Regions from separate parts of the Streptomyces sp. NPDC045701 genome, predicted to be linked through region 1. Evidence: predicted binding sites of a transcription regulator. Region 1 holds the regulator's gene; the other holds the start of a gene.

Region 1 (9,359 bases):
AGCCGCCCGGCGGGCAGCTCGCGCGCCATCCGGTGGCCCTGCCCCGCCCACAGCGCCATGCCCTGCGGGTCGCCCGCCTTGGCGGCGGCCTTGCGCAGCCCGCTCGTCAGATGGTGCACCTCGGGGTACGCGGCCGGGGCGTACGGACCGTGCTCGTGCATGAACCGGTTGACCAGGCCCCGGGCCGGGCGCCCCGAGAACGCCCGCGTCAGCTCGGTGCGGACGAACAGCGGGTTGGTCATGGCCTGCTTGTGCAGGGCGTGCGCGCCCGACTCGGGGCACACCAGGAACGCGGTGCCGAGCTGCGCGGCCTCGGCGCCCGCCGCGAGGACGGCGGCGATCTGGCTGCCGCGCATCAGGCCGCCCGCGGCGACGATCGGCAGCGGCACGGCCTCCTTCACCAGCGCGATCAGTGACAGCAGGCCCGTGCCGCACCCGCCGCTCTCCGGGTCGTCGCGGTGCGTGCCCTGGTGGCCGCCCGCCTCGACTCCCTGGACGCACACGGCGTCGGCACCCGCCCGCCGCGCGGCCTCGGCCTCCTCGGGCGACGTGACCGTCACGACGGTGACCGTTCCGGCGCGGGCGAACGCGGCGACCGTCTCGGGGGCTGGGCACCCGAAGGTGAACGACACCATCGGGACCGGGTCGTCCAGCAGGATGGCCAGCTTGGCCTCGTACCCGTCGTCGCGGCCCGCGTCGGGGTCGCCGAGCGGCGTCTCGTACCAGGTGGCCTCGCCGGCGAGCTGGTGCCGGTAGACGTCGACGGCCGACTGGTCGGCCTGCCCGGGCTGCGGCATGAACAGATTGACGCCGAAGGGCCGCGAGGTCAGCCCGCGGACCTGCTTGATCTCCTGGTACATGCCGTCGGCGGTCTTGTACCCGGCGGCCAGAAAGCCCAGCCCGCCGGCCTCGGACACGGCCGCGGCGAGCTGCGGACAGGAGGCGCCGCCCGCCATGGGCGCCTGCACGATCGGGTACCGGCAGAGATCGGTCAGTGCGGAGGACATGCACGCATGGTGTCACGCCCCCGCACCCGCACCGAACCCCGAGGGCTCACCGCCCGTTGAACGCGTCCTTGAGGCGGGAGAACAGCCCCTGCTGCCCCGGCTGGAACTGGCCGGTCGGCCGCTCCTCACCGCGCAGCTTCGCCAGCTCCCGCAGCAGCCTCTCCTGCTCCGGGTCCAGCTTCGAGGGGGTCTGCACCTCGACGTGCACGATGAGGTCACCGCGTCCGCCGCCCCGCAGGTGCGTGACGCCGCGCCCGTGCAGCGGGATCGACTGGCCCGACTGCGTGCCGGGACGGACGTCGACCTCCTCCAGCCCGTCCAGCGTCTCCAGCGGGCACTTGGTGCCCAGCGAGGCCGCCGTCATGGGGATGGTCACCGTGCAGTGCAGGTCGTCGCCGCGCCGCTGGAACACCGGGTGCGGCAGCTCGTGGATCTCGACGTACAGGTCGCCCGCCGGGCCGCCGCCCGGGCCGACCTCGCCCTCGCCGGCGAGCTGGATGCGGGTGCCGTTGTCCACACCGGCAGGGATCTTGACCGTGAGCGTACGGCGGGACCGGACCCGGCCGTCGCCCGCGCACTCCGGGCACGGGGTGGGCACCACGGTGCCGAAGCCCTGGCACTGCGGGCAGGGGCGGGACGTCATGACCTGGCCCAGGAAGGACCGGGTGACCTGGGACACCTCGCCCCGGCCGCGGCACATGTCGCACGTCTGGGCCGACGTACCGGGCGCGGCGCCCTCGCCGGAACAGGTCGTGCAGACCACGGCCGTGTCGACCTGGATGTCCTTGGTCGTGCCGAAGGCCGCCTCGTTGAGGTCGATCTCCAGACGGATCATCGCGTCCTGGCCGCGCCGCGTCCGCGACCGGGGCCCGCGCTGGGACGCCGTCCCGAAGAAGGCGTCCATGATGTCGGAGAAGTTCCCGAAGCCGCCGGCGCCGAAGCCGCCCGCGCCCGCACCGCCGCCGGAGGCGGACAGCGGGTCACCGCCGAGGTCGTAGACCTGCTTCTTCTGCGGGTCCGACAGCACCTCGTAAGCGGCGTTGATCTCCTTGAACCGCTCCTGCGTCTTCGGATCGGGGTTGACGTCCGGGTGCAGCTCGCGGGCGAGCCTCCGGAACGCCTTCTTGATCTCGTCCTGGGACGCGTCGCGGCGTACGCCGAGTACGGCGTAGTAGTCCGTGGCCACTTACGACTCCGCCAGGATCTGTCCGACGTAACGTGCCACTGCGCGTACCGCTCCCATCGTTCCGGGGTAGTCCATGCGGGTCGGTCCGACCACGCCGAGTTTGGCGACTGCCTCGTCGCCCGAACCGTAGCCGACCGCGACGACGGACGTGGAGTTGAGGCCCTCATGGGCGTTCTCGTGCCCGATACGTACGGTCATGGCCGAGTCCTTGGCCTCGCCGAGCAGCTTGAGGAGCACCACCTGCTCCTCCAGCGCCTCCAGCACCGGCCGGATCGTCAGGGGGAAGTCGTGCCCGAAGCGGGTGAGATTGGCGGTGCCGCCGATCATCAGCCGCTCCTCGGTCTCCTCCACCAGGGTCTCCAGCAGCGTGGCCAGCACCGTGGAGACGGTGCCCCGGTCCTCCGCCTCGAAGGACTCGGGGAGGTCCTGGACCAGCTGCGGCACGTCCGTGAAGCGCCGCCCCACCACGCGGCTGTTCAGCCGCGCCCGCAGGTCGGCCACCGACGTCTCGCCGAACGGCGCGGGGCAGTCGACCATGCGCTGCTCCACGCGCCCGGTGTCGGTGATCAGGACGAGCATCAGCCGGGCGGGGGCCAGCGACAGCAGCTCCACGTGGCGCACGGTGGACCGGGTCAGGGACGGGTACTGCACGACCGCGACCTGCCGGGTCAGCTGCGCGAGCAGCCGCACCGTACGGCCGACGACGTCGTCGAGGTCGACCGCGCCGTCCAGGAAGTTCTGGATGGCGCGCCGCTCCGGCGACGACAGCGGCTTGACACCGGCGAGCCGGTCGACGAAGAGGCGGTAGCCCTTGTCGGTGGGGATGCGGCCGGCGCTGGTGTGGGGCTGGGCGATGAAGCCCTCGTCCTCCAGCACCGCCATGTCGTTGCGCACGGTGGCGGGCGAGACGCCGAGGTTGTGGCGCTCCGTGAGCGCCTTGGAGCCGACCGGCTCCTCGGTGCCCACGTAGTCCTGGACGATGGCGCGCAAGACCTCGAGTCTGCGTTCGCTGAGCACCGCGCGCACCTCCAGCTTGCCGTGGTTCCTCCTGCTTCGCTGGCACTCACCATGCCCGAGTGCCAACCTTCCCCCGGCAAGTGTACGGCGCCGGGGTACGCCCCTAGCAAGGGCGGCCGACCACGCTACCGCGCGACGACGCTGGTGGATGCCGATAGCGTCGCGGTATGGACGTCAGTTGGGAAGACTTCGGGTGGGAGCGTCTCGGTGACGGCGTGGGCCGCAGGAGGCTTCCGGTGTGGGACGCGACCACCGCGTTGGTGGTCGGCGAGGACGGCGCCCTCTTGTACGACACGGGCGCCACGCTCCGTGAGGGGGCCGAGATCCGGGCGCAGGCCCAGGCGCTCATGGGCGACCGGAGAGTGACGCACATCGCACTGAGCCACCCCCATTTCGATCACGTGCTCGGCACGGCCGCGTTCTCCGGCACGGAGGTGTACGGGGCGGTCGGCGTCGACACCGTGCTGGCCGGGGACCGGGACGGGCTGCGGGCGGACGCCGTACGGCACGGCGTGGCCGAGGCGGACGCCGTGGAGGCGACCGACGTCCTGGTCGCCCCGCACCACCTGGTGTGCGGCGAGTGGACGCTGGAGCTGGGCGGGCGGCAGGTGCTGCTGACCAACGTGGGCCCGGGCCACAGCGGCCACGACCTGGCCGTCCTGGTGCCGGGCTCCCGGAAGGTCGTCCTGTGCGGGGACCTGGTGGAGGAGTCGGGCGACCCCCAGGCCGGGCCGGACGCCGTCCCGTCGCGCTGGCCGGCCGCGCTGGACCGGCTGCTGGAACTGGGCGGCGAGGACGCGGTGTACGTCCCCGGGCACGGAGCCGTCGTCGACGCCGGCTTCGTACGCGCCCAGCGCGCGGAACTGGCCCGCCGCTTCGGGGTGTCGTAGCGTCTGGCGGATGCGCGCTTACGACCCTGACCTGACGCCCTCCTGGAAGCGTTCGGCCCCGGTGCCGGAGGTACCCGCCGAACCGGACCTGGTGGTCGAGGAGGTGAGCACCGGGTTCTGCGGGGCGGTGATCGGCTGTGAGGCGGGCACGGTGACCCTGGAGGACCGGTTCGGCAAGCACCGGGTGTTCCCGCTGGCGCCTCGCGGCTTCCTGCTGGAGGGGCGCCCGGTGACGCTGGTGCGCCCGGCGGCCGGCCCCGCGCGGCCGTCGCGGACCGCCTCGGGCTCGATCGCCGTACCGGGCGCACGCGCGCGTGTGGCCCGCGCGGGGCGCATCTACGTGGAGGGCCGGCACGACGCGGAGCTGGTGGAGCGGGTGTGGGGTGACGACCTGCGCGTCGAGGGCGTGGTGGTCGAGTACCTGGAGGGCGTCGACGACCTCCCGGCCGTCGTCCGGGAATTCGGGCCCGGCCCGGACGCCCGCCTGGGGGTGCTGGTGGACCACCTGGTCCCCGGCTCCAAGGAGTCCCGCATCGCCGCCTCCGTCACGGACGGGCACACCCTGGTGGTGGGGCACCCGTACATCGACATCTGGGAGGCCGTGAAGCCCTCCTCGGTGGGCATCCGGGCGTGGCCGGCCGTCCCGCGCGGCCAGGACTGGAAGACGGGCGTGTGCCGCGCCCTGGGGTGGCCGGAGAACACCGGCGCCGCCTGGCAGCACATCCTGTCGAAGGTCCACTCCTACAAGGACCTGGAATCCGAGCTGCTGGGCGCGGTGGAGCGGCTGATCGACCACGTGACGGTCGGCGAGGCGGCCGGGTGACGGCTGCCGCGCCCTCTCGCCGCCACCGGCGCGCCGGCCGCTCCCCGCCGCGGCGCCCCGGCCGCGCCCGTCGGACCTAGTCCACCAGGTCCCGCACCACCGCGTCGGCCAGCAGCCGGCCCCGCAGCGTCAGGACGGCCCGCCCCTCCGCGTAGGGACCGGGGTCCAGGAGCCCGTCACTCACCGCGCGCCCGGCGGCGGCCAGCCCCGCGGGCCTGAGCAGTGACAGCTCGCACCCCTCGCGCAGCCGCAGCTCCAGCAGCACCCGCTCCACCCGCCGGTCCTCCTCCGACAGCACCTCGCGCCCCGCGCCGGGCGACCGCCCCCCGGCCAGAGCGGCGGCGTACGCGCCGGGGTGCTTCACGTTCCACCAGCGCACGCCCCCGACGTGGCTGTGCGCGCCGGGTCCCGCGCCCCACCAGTCGGCGCCGCGCCAGTACAGCTCGTTGTGCAGGCACCGCCCCGCGTCCGAGGTGGCCCAGTTGGACACCTCGTACCAGGAGAAGCCCGCGCCGGACAGCACGTCCTCCGCGATCAGGTACCGGTCGGCGTCGACGTCGTCGTCCGTCATCGGCACCTCGCCGCGCCGGATGCGCCGCGCCAGCTGCGTGCCCTCCTCCACGATCAGGGCGTACGCGCTGACGTGGTCCGGACCCGCGCCGATCGCCGCGTCGAGCGAGGCCCGCCAGTCGTCGTCGCTCTCCCCCGGCGTGCCGTAGATGAGGTCCAGGTTGACGTGCTCGAACCCGGCCGCGCGCGCCTCCGCGACGCAGGCCTCCGGCCGCCCGGGGGTGTGCGTGCGGTCGAGCACCCTCAGGACGTGCTGCCGGGCGCTCTGCATCCCGAAGGAGATCCGGTTGAAGCCGCCTTCGCGCAGCTCGGCGAGGTACGCGGGGCCGACGGACTCCGGGTTCGCCTCGGTGGTGATCTCGGCGTCGTCCGCGAGGCCGAACTCGTCCCGGATCGCGCCCAGCATGCGCACCAGGTCGGCGGCGGCGAGCAGCGTGGGCGTGCCGCCGCCGACGAACACGGTCCGCACGGGGCGCGGGTCGTCGCCCAGCACCTTCCGCGCGAGCCGCACCTCGTCGGTCAGCGTGACCGCGTAGTTGTCGCGGGAGGCGAGGACACCGCCGGAGCCGCGCAGCTCGGTGGCGGTGTAGGTGTTGAAGTCGCAGTAGCCGCAGCGGGTCGCGCAGTACGGCACGTGCAGATAGAACCCGAGGGGTCGCTCACCGGCCCCGAGCAGGGCGGACGCGGGCAGCGCGCCGTCCTCGGGCATGGGCTCACCATCGGGCAGTACGGAAGGCATACCGCCCATTGTCCGTCACCGCCGCGCCTACCTGGCCTGGAGCACCAGCAGCGCGAGGTCGTCGCACACCGGCGTCTCGCCGAAGGCGTGGACCGCGTGCTTGATCCTTTCGGCGACCTCGTGCGCAGGCAGCCCGGCGCACCCGGCGAGGGCCTCGGCCAGGCCGTCCCCGTCGTCGAACATCCGGCCCGTGCGGGAGCGGCGCTCGGTGACGCCGTCCGTGACGCACAGGAGGGTGTCGCCGGGCGCGAGGTGGAAGGTGTGGCTCTCGTACCCGACGTCGTCGACGACGCCGAGCAGCACCTGGGGCACCGCGGCGGGCGTGACGGAGCCGTCCGGGCGCAGCAGCAGCGGCAGGGGGTGGCCGGCGGAGGCCAGGGTGCAGCGGGCCCCGCCGCCCTCCTCGGGGGCCAGCGGTACGAGCTCGCCGAACAGCAGCGACAGGAACCGCGCCTGGGGCTGGGCCGGGGGCTGCGGCCCGCCGGGCAGGTCACCGGCCGCGGCGACCATGGAGGCGGCGGCCTCGGCGGCCTCGGTGGCGTCGTCGAGGAGCAGCCGGTTCAGCCGGTCGAGGACCTGGCCCACCCGGTGGTCCTCACGGGCGAGCAGCCGCAGCCAGGGGCGGGCGAGGCCGGTGACGACGGCGGCCTCGGGGCCGCTGCCCTGGACGTCGCCGAGCATGAAGCACCAGCGGCGGACCCCGGGGCCGGCCTGGAACACGTCGTAGAAGTCGCCGCCCGCGAGGCCGTCGTCGCTGGGCTCGTACACCACCCGGCTCTCCACGCCCGGGATCTGCGCCACCTGGCTGGGCAGCAGCCCGCGCTGGAGGATCCGGCTGATGGTGACCTGCCGGGTGTAGCGGCGGGCCGCGCCGACGGCGAGGGCGACGCGGCGGGCGAAGTCCTCGACGAGGGTGGTGACCGGGTCGGGGATCCGGCCCCGGCCGCGCCGCCCGAGCATCAGCGTGCCGAGCGCGTGCCCGCCCACCACCAGCCGGTACGCGAGCGCGGTCCCGTCCGCCGCCGCCCGCGCCCCGCCGCCGTCCGCGCTCCCGTCGCACTCCCGGTGCGCGTCGCGCTCCTGGTCGCACTCCCGGTGCGCGTCGCCGGCGGTTCGCGCGGCGCCGTTCGCGCCGGGCGATGGCCAGGGGATCGGCACCGGGCGGGTGCTGGGCGGCTCCGGCATGCGCGGGGGTTCCTTCTCCAGCACCGTACGCAGCGTCTCCAGCGCCGACTCGTCGGCGTGCCACACGCGGGCGAGCCGCGGTCCGCCGCCTCCCGTGCCGTCGCCCTCCAGCCAGAAGGCGCACCAGTCGGCCAGCCGCGGCACCAGGAGCTGGCCGGCGAGCGCGACGACCAGGTCCTCGTCGAGCTGGCCGGCCAGCAGGTCGGACGCCTCGGCGAGGAACGACAGCGCTCCCTGGCCGGCCCACTCGTGGTCGTCGCGCACGACCCGGCGCGGGGCCGGGGCGAGGATCTCCGCGGCGCGCAACCCGCGCTGGACGGCCGGTTCGGCCCCGGGTACGGGGCAGGTGTCCCAGCCGTCGAGCGGGAGCCGGGCCCAGACCGTCTTGAGGCCGGGGCGGTAGGTGATGCCCCAGCACTCGGCGAGGGCGGTGACCAGCCGGAGCCCGCGACCGTACTCGTCGAGGCCGTCCTCGTCCTCCTGGTAGGCGTCGTGGCGGACCGTCCGCGCGGGGTGGTGGTCGGACACCTCCAGGACGAGGGCGGCGGGCCGGCCGTCGACGGGGTCCTCCAGGCGGAAGAGGAGCTCGACCGTGGTGCCGGCGTGGACGACCGCGTTGGTGACGAGTTCGCCGACGACCAGGACGGCGTCGTGGGCGACCCGGTCGGTGATCGCCGCGGCGGCGGGCAGCGCCAGGCCGGTCCAGTCGGCGAGCGCGGCGCGGACGAAGCGGCGGGCGGCGGACGGCGCGAGGGGGTTGCCCGGCAGGCTGGTGCGCGTGACGGACTGGCCCGGCGGCGGGTGGTGGGGCGGCAGCGCCAACTCACCCGTCGTCGCGCGCTGTGTCGGAAAGGACGCCACGTGCGGCTCCTCGTCGGCTCCTGGGTCGGCTCGTGGTCGGACACCGACAGGGTGACAGATCGAGCACGTGCATAAGCGCCGAGTCATCGAACTCGCCCGCGCGAACGGGGCCGCACCTGCCCGGCGCGGCCCCGTCGTGACGTTCCGGGGGTCAGTCCTCCCTGGTCCCGGCGTACATCTCGTCGATCAGGTGCTTGTACTCGCGCTCCACCACGGGGCGCTTGAGCTTGAGGCTGGGCGTCAGTTCGCCGTGCTCGATGTCGAGGTCGCGCGGCAGGAGCCGGAACCGCTTGATGGTCTGCCAGCGCTGGAGGCCCTCGTTCAGCCGGTCGACGTAGCCCTGGACGAGCCGGTCGGCCTCGGGGGTGGCGACGACCTCGGCGTAGGACTTGCCGCCCAGGCCGTGCTCCTCCGCCCAGCCGAGGATCGCGGCCTCGTCGAGGGCGATGAGCGCGGTGCAGTAGTTCCGGTCGGCGCCGTGGACGAGGATGTTGGAGACGTAGGGGCAGACGGCCTTGAACTGTCCCTCGACCTCGGCGGGCGCGATGTACTTGCCGCCGGATGTCTTGATCAGGTCCTTCTTGCGGTCGGTGATGCGGAGGTAGCCGTCGACCGACAGCTCGCCGATGTCGCCGGTGTGGAACCAGCCGTCCGACTCCAGGACCTCGGCGGTCTTCTCCGGCAGCCCGTGGTAGCCCTCCATGATGCCGGGGCCGCGCAGCAGGATCTCCCCGTCGTCGGCGATCCGCACCTCGGTGCCGGGCAGCGGCTTGCCGACGGTCCCGGTGCGGTAGGCCTCGCCCGGGTTGACGAAGGACGCGGCGCTGGACTCGGTGAGGCCGTAGCCCTCCAGGATGTGGATGCCGGCGCCGGAGAAGAAGTAGCCGATGTCGGGGGCGAGGGCCGCCGACCCGGAGACGGCGGCGCGCAGCCGGCCGCCGAAGGCGTCGCGGAGCTTGGAGTAGACGAGGGCGTCGGCGATCTTGTGCTTGGCGTTCAGGCCGAAGGGGACACCCGCGTTGCCGGTGCGGCGGAAGTTGTCCTGGCTCGCCTTGGCGTACTCGCGGGCGACCTCGGCGGC
Region 2 (9,359 bases), on a different contig from region 1:
GGGGTGCCGGGGCTGGAGCACCTGGTGGTCCTCGGCCACTACGGCGCCGAGCGGTGGGACGCCGTCACCGGCACCGTCCGGGCCGCCCCCGAGCACCCGGGCGTCGCGGCCGTCCGGGCCGAACTGCCCGGCTTCCTCGACCGGGCGGGCGCCTGGCGCGGCACCTGGATCGAGGAGAAGGGCCGCGCGGTGGCCGTCCACACCCGCCGCGCGGAGGACCCCCAGGCGGCGTTCGACGCGCTGCGCGACCCGCTGGCCGACCTGGCCGCCCGGCACGGTCTGGTCCTCGAACCGGGCCGCATGGTCCTGGAACTGCGCCCCCCGGGCGTCGACAAGGGCGTGGCGCTCACCGAGTACGTCCGGGAGACCGGCGCGGAGACGGTCGTGTACGCGGGCGACGACCTGGGCGACCTGCCCGCGTTCGCCGCCGTCGAGAAGCTGCGCTCCGACGGCCTGTCCGGCCTGCTGGTGTGCAGCGGCAGCGACGAGGTCGCCGAGGTCGCCCAACGCGCCGACCTCCAGGTCCCGGGCCCCTCCGGGGTGGCCGCGTTCCTGTCCGCGCTGGCGGCCCACGCCGACGTGACGTAGATCGATACCACCCGCGGACGGGTGCGGGTCATACGTGCCTGACCGGCTCCGGGCCCGCCGGACGGGAAGGTGACCCCTCCCGTCCGGCGAGCCCCGCGGGACCGGGGGGCCGGGGGCGGCGGGCGCCGGTCAGGGGCGCAGGGCGGTGAGCTGGTCGAGGAACCAGCGGGCCGGGGGGAGGGACGTGGCGGCGGCGGCCAGGCGCTTGGTGCGGTCCGCGCGCTCGGCGGGCGGCATGGACAGCGCCTCGTGGAGGGCGTCGGCGGTACCGGTCACGTCGTACGGGTTCACCGTGATGGCGTCGTCGCGCAGCTCCTCGTACGCGCCCGCCTCCCGGGACAGCACCAGCGCGCAGCCCGCGTCGGAGACGACGGGGACCTCCTTGGCGACGAGGTTCATGCCGTCCCGGATCGGGTTGACCAGCGCCACGTCCGCCAGCCGGTACGCGGCCAGCGAGCGGGCGAAGTCGTCCTCGACGTGCAGGATCACCGGGGTCCAGCCGTCGCGGCCGTACTCCGCGTTGATCTCGTCCGCGAGGCGGGAGACCTGGGCGGTGTACTCGCGGTAGACGGGCAGGTCCTGGCGGGAGGGGTAGGCGAACGCCAGGTGCACCACGCGCTCGTGCCACTCGGGGTGCTCGGCCAGCAGGTGCCGGTAGGCCAGCAGGCCGCGGACGATGTTCTTGGACAGTTCCGTGCGGTCGACGCGGACGATCGTCCTGCGGTCCGGGCCGATCTGCTCGCGCAGCATCGCCATCCGGTCGTCCACGTCCGGGCGCCGGGACCGTTCGCGGAGGAAGTCGCCGTCCGCGCCGAGGCCGTGCACACCCAGGTGGGTGCGGTGGGCCTGCCCGTGCGACTGGTACCGCACGCTCGGCGACTGGTCCTTCGGCCAGTGCGTCGTCACGTCCATGTCCCGCAGGGACGCCGCGCAGCAGTCCTGGAACGCCTTCAGCCAGCGCCAGGTCAGGAAGCCGAGCCGGTCCGCGCCGAGCATGCCCAGGAGGAGTTCCTCGGCGATGTCGTCGGGGAGCATGGAGAAGTACTCCGGCGGTGCCCACGGCGTGTGCGAGAAGTGCCCGATGCGCAGGTCGGGGCGGAGCTCGCGGAGCATGCCGGGGACGAGGGCCAGGTGGTAGTCCTGGACGATCACGACCGCGCCGTCCGCCGCCTCCTCGGCGAGCGCCTCGGCGAAGGCGCGGTTGTAGAGGCGGTAGGACGCCCACCGGCGGCGGAACTCCGCGTCGAAGACCGGTTCCAGTGGCGTCTGGTACAGCATGTGGTTCACGAACCACAGCACGGAGTTCGCGATGCCGTTGTACGCGTCCGCGTGCACCGCCGCGTCGATGTCGAGCATCTTCACGCCCGGCTCGGCCGCGACGCCCTGCCGCACCGCCTGCCGGTCGCCGTCGCTCAGCGCCGCGCACACCCACAGGGCGCCCGCCTCCGGCCCGATCGCGGACAGTCCCGACACCAGTCCGCCCCCGCCGCGCCGGGCGTCGAACGTCCCGTCCTCACGTGGCACGTAGCTGACGGGACCGCGGTTCGAGGCGACAAGAATCTGGGCTGCCATGGAGACGAACCTAGCCCGTAGCGGAAACGCTCAAACGTACGGCGCTCACGCCACGCGCCGGTGCCGCGCGTACTCGGCCACCTCGGTCATCGGCGGGCGCTCCTCGGTGTCGACGTCATGGGTGCGCGGGACGAAGCCCGCGTCCCCGCGGTCGAACTGCGTCAGCCGCGGCCGCACCAGGTGCCCGCGCGACAGCCGCAGCTGCGCCGTGCGGTAGATCGCCGCCGCCATCCGGCCCAGTGCCCGCTCGTCCTGGTGCCGGTGCTTGCGCACCCCCACGTCCACCTGCGCCAGGGCGTCGAGGCCCACGGTGTGCAGGGCGTCCACCAGCAGGCCGAGCTCCACCCCGTACCCCACCGGGAAGGGGAGCCGTTCCAGCAGCGAGCGGCGCGCCGCGTACTCGCCGCCCAGCGGCTGCACGAATCCGGCCAGCCGCGGCCAGTGCAGGTTCAGCAGCGGCCGCGCCACCAGCTCGGTCACCCGGCCGCCCTGGCCGGGCGAGCCGGCCAGGGGCCGGTCGTACATGGCCTTGACGAACTGGACGGACGGGTCGGTGAGGAGCGGGCCGACGATCCCGGTGACGAAGTCGGCCGAGAAGTCGCGCAGGTCGGCGTCGACGAAGCAGACGATGTCGCCGCTGGTGGCGAGGAGGGAGCGCCACAGGACCTCGCCCTTGCCGGGGAGCGCGGGTATGCGGGGGAGGATGGCGTCCCGGTGCACCACGCGCGCCCCGGCCGCGGCGGCGACCTCCGAGGTCCGGTCGGTGGAGCCCGAGTCGATCACCACGAGTTCGTCGACGAGCGGGACGGGGCCGGACATCAGTTCGCGGCGGACGACGGTGACGATGTCGCCGACCGTCGCCTCCTCGTTCAGCGCCGGCAGGACGACACTGACGGTCGTGCCGTGCTTGGCCGCGAGCAGCCGGTCGAGCGGTCGATCGGCCACGGACCAGGACCGCCGCTCCAGCCAGCGCTCCACCTCTTCCAGCACGTGATCTCCATCTCGCGTATCGGACGACCGTCTCGAGCGTCCAGGGGTTCGGTTACAGTCTTGAACAACGCGGACGACCGTCGTATGTCGGGTCCCCGCGTTGGCTGCACAAGCACCGCCACAATCGAATACCGCTCATCCAGAGGGGCAGAGGGACACGGCCCGTTGAAGCCCCGGCAACCCTCCAGTCGGCACTCGCAACGTCTTGCGCGAGGCCCCGGCTAGGGAAGGTGCCAAATCCGTCTCATGGCGAAGTGCGCCATGAGGAAGATGAGGAGAAAGGGCCTCGCCTCCATGGCTGTACAGACTGTCGCCACCGCCAAGAACGTCGACCTCGGGCCTGCTTCCGCCCTCTCCTGTCGCGAATGCGGCGAGCGTTTCGAGCTCGGTCCCATTTTCGCCTGTGAGCTGTGTTTCGGGCCTCTAGAGATCGCCTACGACCTGCCGGTCGGCGACCCCGAGGCGCTCCGCGAGCGGATCGAGGCCGGACCCGCGAACATCTGGCGGTACGCGCCGCTGCTGCCCGTCCCGGCGGACGTCGCCGGCAAGCCGAACCTGAACCCCGGCTGGACCAAGCTCGTCCAGGCCGACAACCTGGCGCGTGAGCTGGGCGTCGAGCCGGGCAAGCTGTTCGTCAAGGACGACTCGGGCAACCCGACGCACTCCTTCAAGGACCGGGTCGTCGCCCAGGCCCTGGAGGCCGCCCGCGCCTTCGGCTTCACCACCCTGTCCTGCTCCTCCACCGGCAACCTGGCGGGTGCCGTCGGCGCCGCCGCCGCCCGTGCCGGCTTCCGGTCCTGCGTGTTCATCCCGCACGACCTGGAGCAGGGCAAGGTCGTCATGGCCGCCGTCTACGGCGGTGACCTCGTCGGCATCGAGGGCACCTACGACGACGTCAACCGTTTCTGCTCCGAGCTCATCGGCGACCCGCTGGGCGAGGGCTGGGGCTTCGTGAACGTCAACCTGCGGCCGTACTACGCCGAGGGGTCGAAGACCCTCGCGTACGAGATCTGCGAGCAGCTTGGCTGGCGGCTGCCCGACCAGCTGGTGATCCCGATCGCGTCCGGCTCGCAGCTGACGAAGATCGACAAGGGGTTGCAGGAGCTGATCAAGCTGGGTCTGGTCGAGGACAGGCCGTACAAGATCTTCGGTGCCCAGGCGGAGGGCTGCTCCCCGGTGTCGGCGGCCTTCAAGGCCGGCCACGACGTCGTACGCCCCCAGAAGCCGAACACCATCGCCAAGTCGCTCGCCATCGGCAACCCGGCGGACGGCCCGTACGTCCTGGACATCGCCCGCCGCACCGGCGGAGCGGTGGAGGACGTCGACGACGAGCAGGTGGTCGACGCGATCAAGCTGCTGGCCCGTACGGAGGGCATCTTCGCCGAGACGGCGGGTGGTGTCACCGTGGGCGTGACGAGGAAGCTGATCGAGGCGGGCGCCCTGGACCCGTCGCTGACCACCGTCGTGCTCAACACGGGCGACGGCCTGAAGACCCTCGACGCGGTGGCCCCGACCACCGGCCCGACCGCGACCATCCGCCCGAGCCTGGACGCGTTCCGCGCCGCCGGCCTCGCCTGAACGACTGAAAGGCAGCACCACGACATGAGCGTCAACGTCCGCATCCCCACCATCCTCCGCACGTACACGGGCGGCCAGGCCGAGGTCACGGCGGAGGGCGCGACCCTCTCCGAGGTCATCGAGTCGCTGGAGAAGAACCACCCGGGCATCGCCGCCCGCGTCCTGGACGACCAGGGCAAGCTGCGCCGCTTCGTGAACGTGTACGTCAACGACGACGACGTGCGTTTCGAGGACGGTCTGGGGACCGCCACGCCCGACGGCGCGGGCGTGTCGATCATCCCGGCCGTGGCGGGCGGCTGCTGACGTACCCGGCGCGACGGACGTTGCCCCCTCCGCGAGAGAAGCGGAGGGGGCAATTCTGCATGGTTGAGCGCGGTAGAGTTGGGGAAGTCCCCGCCGCCGCCTGTGCCGGACGCATATGAAATAGTGCGCGGCCGCGACGAGATGCAGTCAATGTACCCCCGCGAGTTGTGTCATTTGCGCCCTTTGCCGGGCCCGACTTGCCCGGGATTCTGGCCCCTTCGGCCACATTTTCCGTTCACCCGTGCTCGGAATTCTCGTCCGATTGACCTGTTGCAGACGGCAGTTGGGCAGATACATTCAGCGGCGGTCGACGCGTTCCGGCGCACGCCCGCTGGGGCATCTCCAGGCTCCCAGGGCCTGGGAACTGTCTGCGGGTGAGGTCTGACCCGGGTCCGCGAAGTGCGGTCCTGTGCAAGGGCCAGTAATAGGGGAGTTAGGCATGGCTCAGGGCACCGTCAAGTGGTTCAACGCGGAGAAGGGGTACGGCTTCATCGCGGTCGACGGTGGTGCGGATGTTTTCGTCCACTACAGCGCGATCCAGATGGACGGCTACCGCACCCTTGAAGAAGGTCAGCGAGTGGAGTTCGAGATCTCGCAGGGCCAGAAGGGTCCGCAGGCGGACATGGTCAAGCTCGCCGCCGGCTGAGAGCCGCGTCGCGATCGACCGACCATCGACTGTCGACATCGCAAGTGCCGAGGGGCTCGCGTTCCAGGGGACGCGGGCCCCTCGCGCGCGTCCGGACGCCGCCCCGGATCCATGGGGGGCGCTTGCACTCGCATGGGTCGAGTGCTAATCATTGGCGTTAGCACTCTGAAGGTGAGAGTGACAACGAAGGACCGGGTCGGCGAGGTCCGCAGGCCAGTGGGGCAAGGAACCACTTCAGGCAGGCAGACCGTCCGTCGCGGGCGCCAGCGCGGTCCGGAGCATCCACCCCAGTCCGGGAGGACCACTTCACATGGCCAAGATCATCGCGTTCGACGAGGAGGCACGGCGCGGCCTCGAGCGCGGCATGAACCAGCTCGCCGACGCCGTCAAGGTGACCCTGGGCCCCAAGGGTCGCAACGTCGTCCTCGAGAAGAAGTGGGGCGCCCCCACGATCACCAACGATGGTGTATCCATCGCCAAGGAGATCGAGCTCGAGGACCCGTACGAGAAGATCGGCGCCGAGCTGGTCAAGGAAGTCGCCAAGAAGACGGACGACGTCGCCGGTGACGGTACGACCACCGCCACCGTCCTCGCCCAGGCGCTCGTCCGCGAGGGTCTGCGCAACGTCGCCGCCGGCGCCAACCCGATGGCCCTCAAGCGCGGCATCGAGACCGCCGTCGAGGCCGTCTCCGGCGCGCTGCTGGAGCAGGCGAAGGATGTCGAGACCAAGGAGCAGATCGCTTCCACGGCCTCCATCTCCGCCGCCGACACCCAGATCGGCGAGCTCATCGCCGAGGCGATGGACAAGGTCGGCAAGGAAGGCGTCATCACCGTCGAGGAGTCCCAGACCTTCGGTCTGGAGCTGGAGCTCACCGAGGGTATGCGCTTCGACAAGGGCTACATCTCGGCGTACTTCGCCACCGACATGGAGCGTATGGAGGCGTCGCTCGACGACCCGTACATCCTGATCGTCAACTCCAAGATCTCCTCGGTGAAGGACCTGCTCCCGCTGCTGGAGAAGGTCATGCAGTCCGGCAAGCCGCTGCTGATCATCGCCGAGGACGTCGAGGGCGAGGCCCTGTCGACCCTGGTCGTCAACAAGATCCGTGGCACCTTCAAGTCCGTCGCCGTCAAGGCCCCGGGCTTCGGCGACCGCCGCAAGGCCATGCTGAACGACATCGCCATCCTCACCGGTGGCCAGGTCATCTCCGAGGAGGTCGGCCTCAAGCTCGAGAACGCCGGCCTGGACCTGCTGGGCCGCGCCCGCAAGGTCGTCATCACCAAGGACGAGACCACGATCGTCGACGGTGCCGGTGAGAGCGACCAGGTCGCGGGTCGCGTCAACCAGATCCGTGCCGAGATCGAGAACTCCGACTCGGACTACGACCGCGAGAAGCTCCAGGAGCGCCTGGCGAAGCTGGCCGGCGGCGTGGCCGTCATCAAGGCCGGTGCCGCCACCGAGGTCGAGCTCAAGGAGCGCAAGCACCGCATCGAGGACGCGGTGCGCAACGCCAAGGCCGCCGTCGAGGAGGGCATCGTCGCCGGTGGTGGCGTGGCCCTGCTCCAGGCGTCCAGCGTCTTCGAGAAGCTGGAGCTCGAGGGTGACGAGGCGACCGGTGCCAACATCGTGCGCCTGGCGCTCGAGGCCCCGCTGAAGCAGATCGCCGTCAACGGTGGTCTCGAGGGTGGCGTCATCGTCGAGAAGGTGCGCAACCTGCCCGTCGGACACGGCCTGAACGCCGCGACCGGCGAGTACGTCGACATGATCGCCGAGGGCATCATCGACCCCGCCAAGGTGACCCGTTCCGCTCTGCAGAACGCGGCCTCCATCGCGGCGCTGTTCCTCACCACCGAGGCCGTCATCGCCGACAAGCCGGAGAAGGCCGCGGCCGGTGCTCCGGGCGGCATGCCGGGCGGTGACATGGACTTCTGATCCTCACGGATCGGACGCAGTCCGCTCGTTCCGAGGGCGGTACCCCCACTCCCAGGGGGTACCGCCCTCGGGCGTTCACCGGGTGCCGTCCCGCCCCGGGGCCGGGCCGCCGAGGACGACCTACGCTGGGACCATGGCCGTCGACGTCCTGACCGAGACCGTGATCGACGCCCCGTGCGACACCGTCGCCGCGTACGCCGCCGATCCGTCGAACGCGCCCGAGTGGTACGTCAACATCGTCTCGGTCGAGTGGGAGACGGTGTCCGAGGTCGCGGTCGGGGCCAGGGCCGCGTTCGTGGCCCGCTTCCTGGGGCGGCGACTCGTTCACACGTACGAGATCGTCGCCTACGAGCCCGGCCGGCGCCTGGCGATGCGCGCGGACCAGGGACCGTTCCCGATGGAGACCACGTACACCTGGGAGCCGTACGGAGAGGACGGCACCCGCACCCGCATGACCCTCCGCAACCGGGGCGGAGGCAGCAGCCGCGTCCTGGCCGCCGCGATGCGCCGCGCCGGCCGCAAGGACCTCGCGCTGCTGCGGCACCTGATGGAGACGCGGTACGGCCCCGGAGCCTCATGAGCCCGGGACCGCGCGTCGCGCCTGTGCGCCTATCGCTTGAGGTCCGCCACGAACGCGGACCAGGCGGCGGCCCCGAACACGAGCTTCGGACCGGTGGGGGTCTTGGAGTCCCGGACGGGGACGATGCCGGGGTGGCCGTCGGCGACTTCGAGGCAATTGCCGCCGTCCCCGCCGCTGTAACTCGACTTGCGCCACTCAACGATCTCGATCTTCATGGGCGTAATCCTCCGCCACTGACGCGATCAAGGCCAGGGATTCTTTGGGTGACAGTGCGCTGGCCCGGAGCAAATCGTAGGCCAGTTCGTGCCGCCTCACGCCGGCCGGGTCGTCCCGCAACTGGCCCGTGCCGTGGCCTTCGAGGTAGGCGAGTGGCGGGGCGTCGTCGAAGCTCATCAGCTTGATCCCGCCGTCCAGGGACGCATGCGCGCCCGCCGCGAAGGGGAGGACCTGCAAGATGACTCGGTGCGAGCGGCCCAACCACGTGATGTGTTGGAGCGCCTCGGCCATCACCGCCGGACCGCCGACCTTGCGCCGTAGTACGGCCTCGTCCAGAACCGCCCAGAACAACGGCTTCGTTGGATCGTCGAGGATGTGCGCACGGGCGAGCCGGGCGTCGACCAAGCCGTCGATGACGTCTTCCGTCGCGGTCGGCTGGTAGGCGCGGAACACCTCCCGCGCGTAGCCCTCCGTCTGCAACACGCCCGGGATCAGCAGCGGCGCGTACTCCCTGATCGACGTGGCGACCGCTTCCGCCTCCGCCGCCTCCGCGAAGTGGTCGGGGTAGCGCGACCTGTTGGCGGCCTGGCAGTTCCGCTGGAAGAACCCGTTCGTGCCCAGTATGGCGTCGATCCTGGCGGCGATCTCCGGCTGCATCCGGCGCGTACCGGCCTCCAGCTGGCCGATGAACGAGCCGCTCACGAAGAGCTGCTCGCCCAGGGCGTCCTGGCTGAGACGGGCGTTCTCGCGGGCATGGCGCAGTTCGGCGCCGAGCAGTGCCCTGGGTGAGGAGGACGGGTCGAGACCCTTCGGACCGGGCATGTGTCAACTCCCGTTAGCACAGATGGGGTTGTTGGGCCGCCTTTGTGTTCAGACTAGCCGCGAATCGACCACGCTGTGTTCAGAACACGAACACTCAGCGTGGAGGTGCCTGGTCGTGGGGATGCTGTCCG

The links. The regulator HrcA, encoded in region 1, represses chaperone genes, less so after heat shock. The targets are predictions, from matches to a motif close to TTNGCACTCNGNNNNNCNGAGTGCNAA.
Region 2: a site for HrcA is predicted at 5,799-5,825, ahead of groL (chaperonin GroEL). Genes of this name have one in related genera too.

What each region holds. Positions count from the first base shown of each region.
Region 1 is NZ_JBWKJV010000002.1:83,716-93,074, forward strand. It holds gene AC07DW_RS02660 (nitronate monooxygenase) at 1-1,007, opposite strand, end outside; gene dnaJ (molecular chaperone DnaJ) at 1,054-2,193, opposite strand; gene hrcA (heat-inducible transcriptional repressor HrcA) at 2,194-3,210, opposite strand; gene AC07DW_RS02675 (MBL fold metallo-hydrolase) at 3,378-4,100, shown strand; gene AC07DW_RS02680 (DUF3097 domain-containing protein) at 4,111-4,923, shown strand; gene hemW (radical SAM family heme chaperone HemW) at 5,000-6,232, opposite strand; gene AC07DW_RS02690 (SpoIIE family protein phosphatase) at 6,260-8,278, opposite strand; gene AC07DW_RS02695 (AMP-dependent synthetase/ligase) at 8,430-9,359, opposite strand, start outside.
Region 2 is NZ_JBWKJV010000020.1:1,903-11,261, forward strand. It holds gene otsB (trehalose-phosphatase) at 1-588, shown strand, start outside; gene AC07DW_RS20880 (alpha,alpha-trehalose-phosphate synthase (UDP-forming)) at 718-2,160, opposite strand; gene AC07DW_RS20885 (glucosyl-3-phosphoglycerate synthase) at 2,206-3,150, opposite strand; SAM riboswitch class I at 3,283-3,427, shown strand; gene thrC (threonine synthase) at 3,421-4,728, shown strand; gene AC07DW_RS20895 (ubiquitin-like small modifier protein 1) at 4,753-5,031, shown strand; gene AC07DW_RS20900 (cold-shock protein) at 5,471-5,677, shown strand; gene groL (chaperonin GroEL) at 5,988-7,610, shown strand; gene AC07DW_RS20910 (SRPBCC family protein) at 7,744-8,190, shown strand; gene AC07DW_RS20915 (DUF397 domain-containing protein) at 8,220-8,405, opposite strand; gene AC07DW_RS20920 (helix-turn-helix domain-containing protein) at 8,386-9,228, opposite strand; gene AC07DW_RS20925 (hypothetical protein) at 9,350-9,359, shown strand, end outside.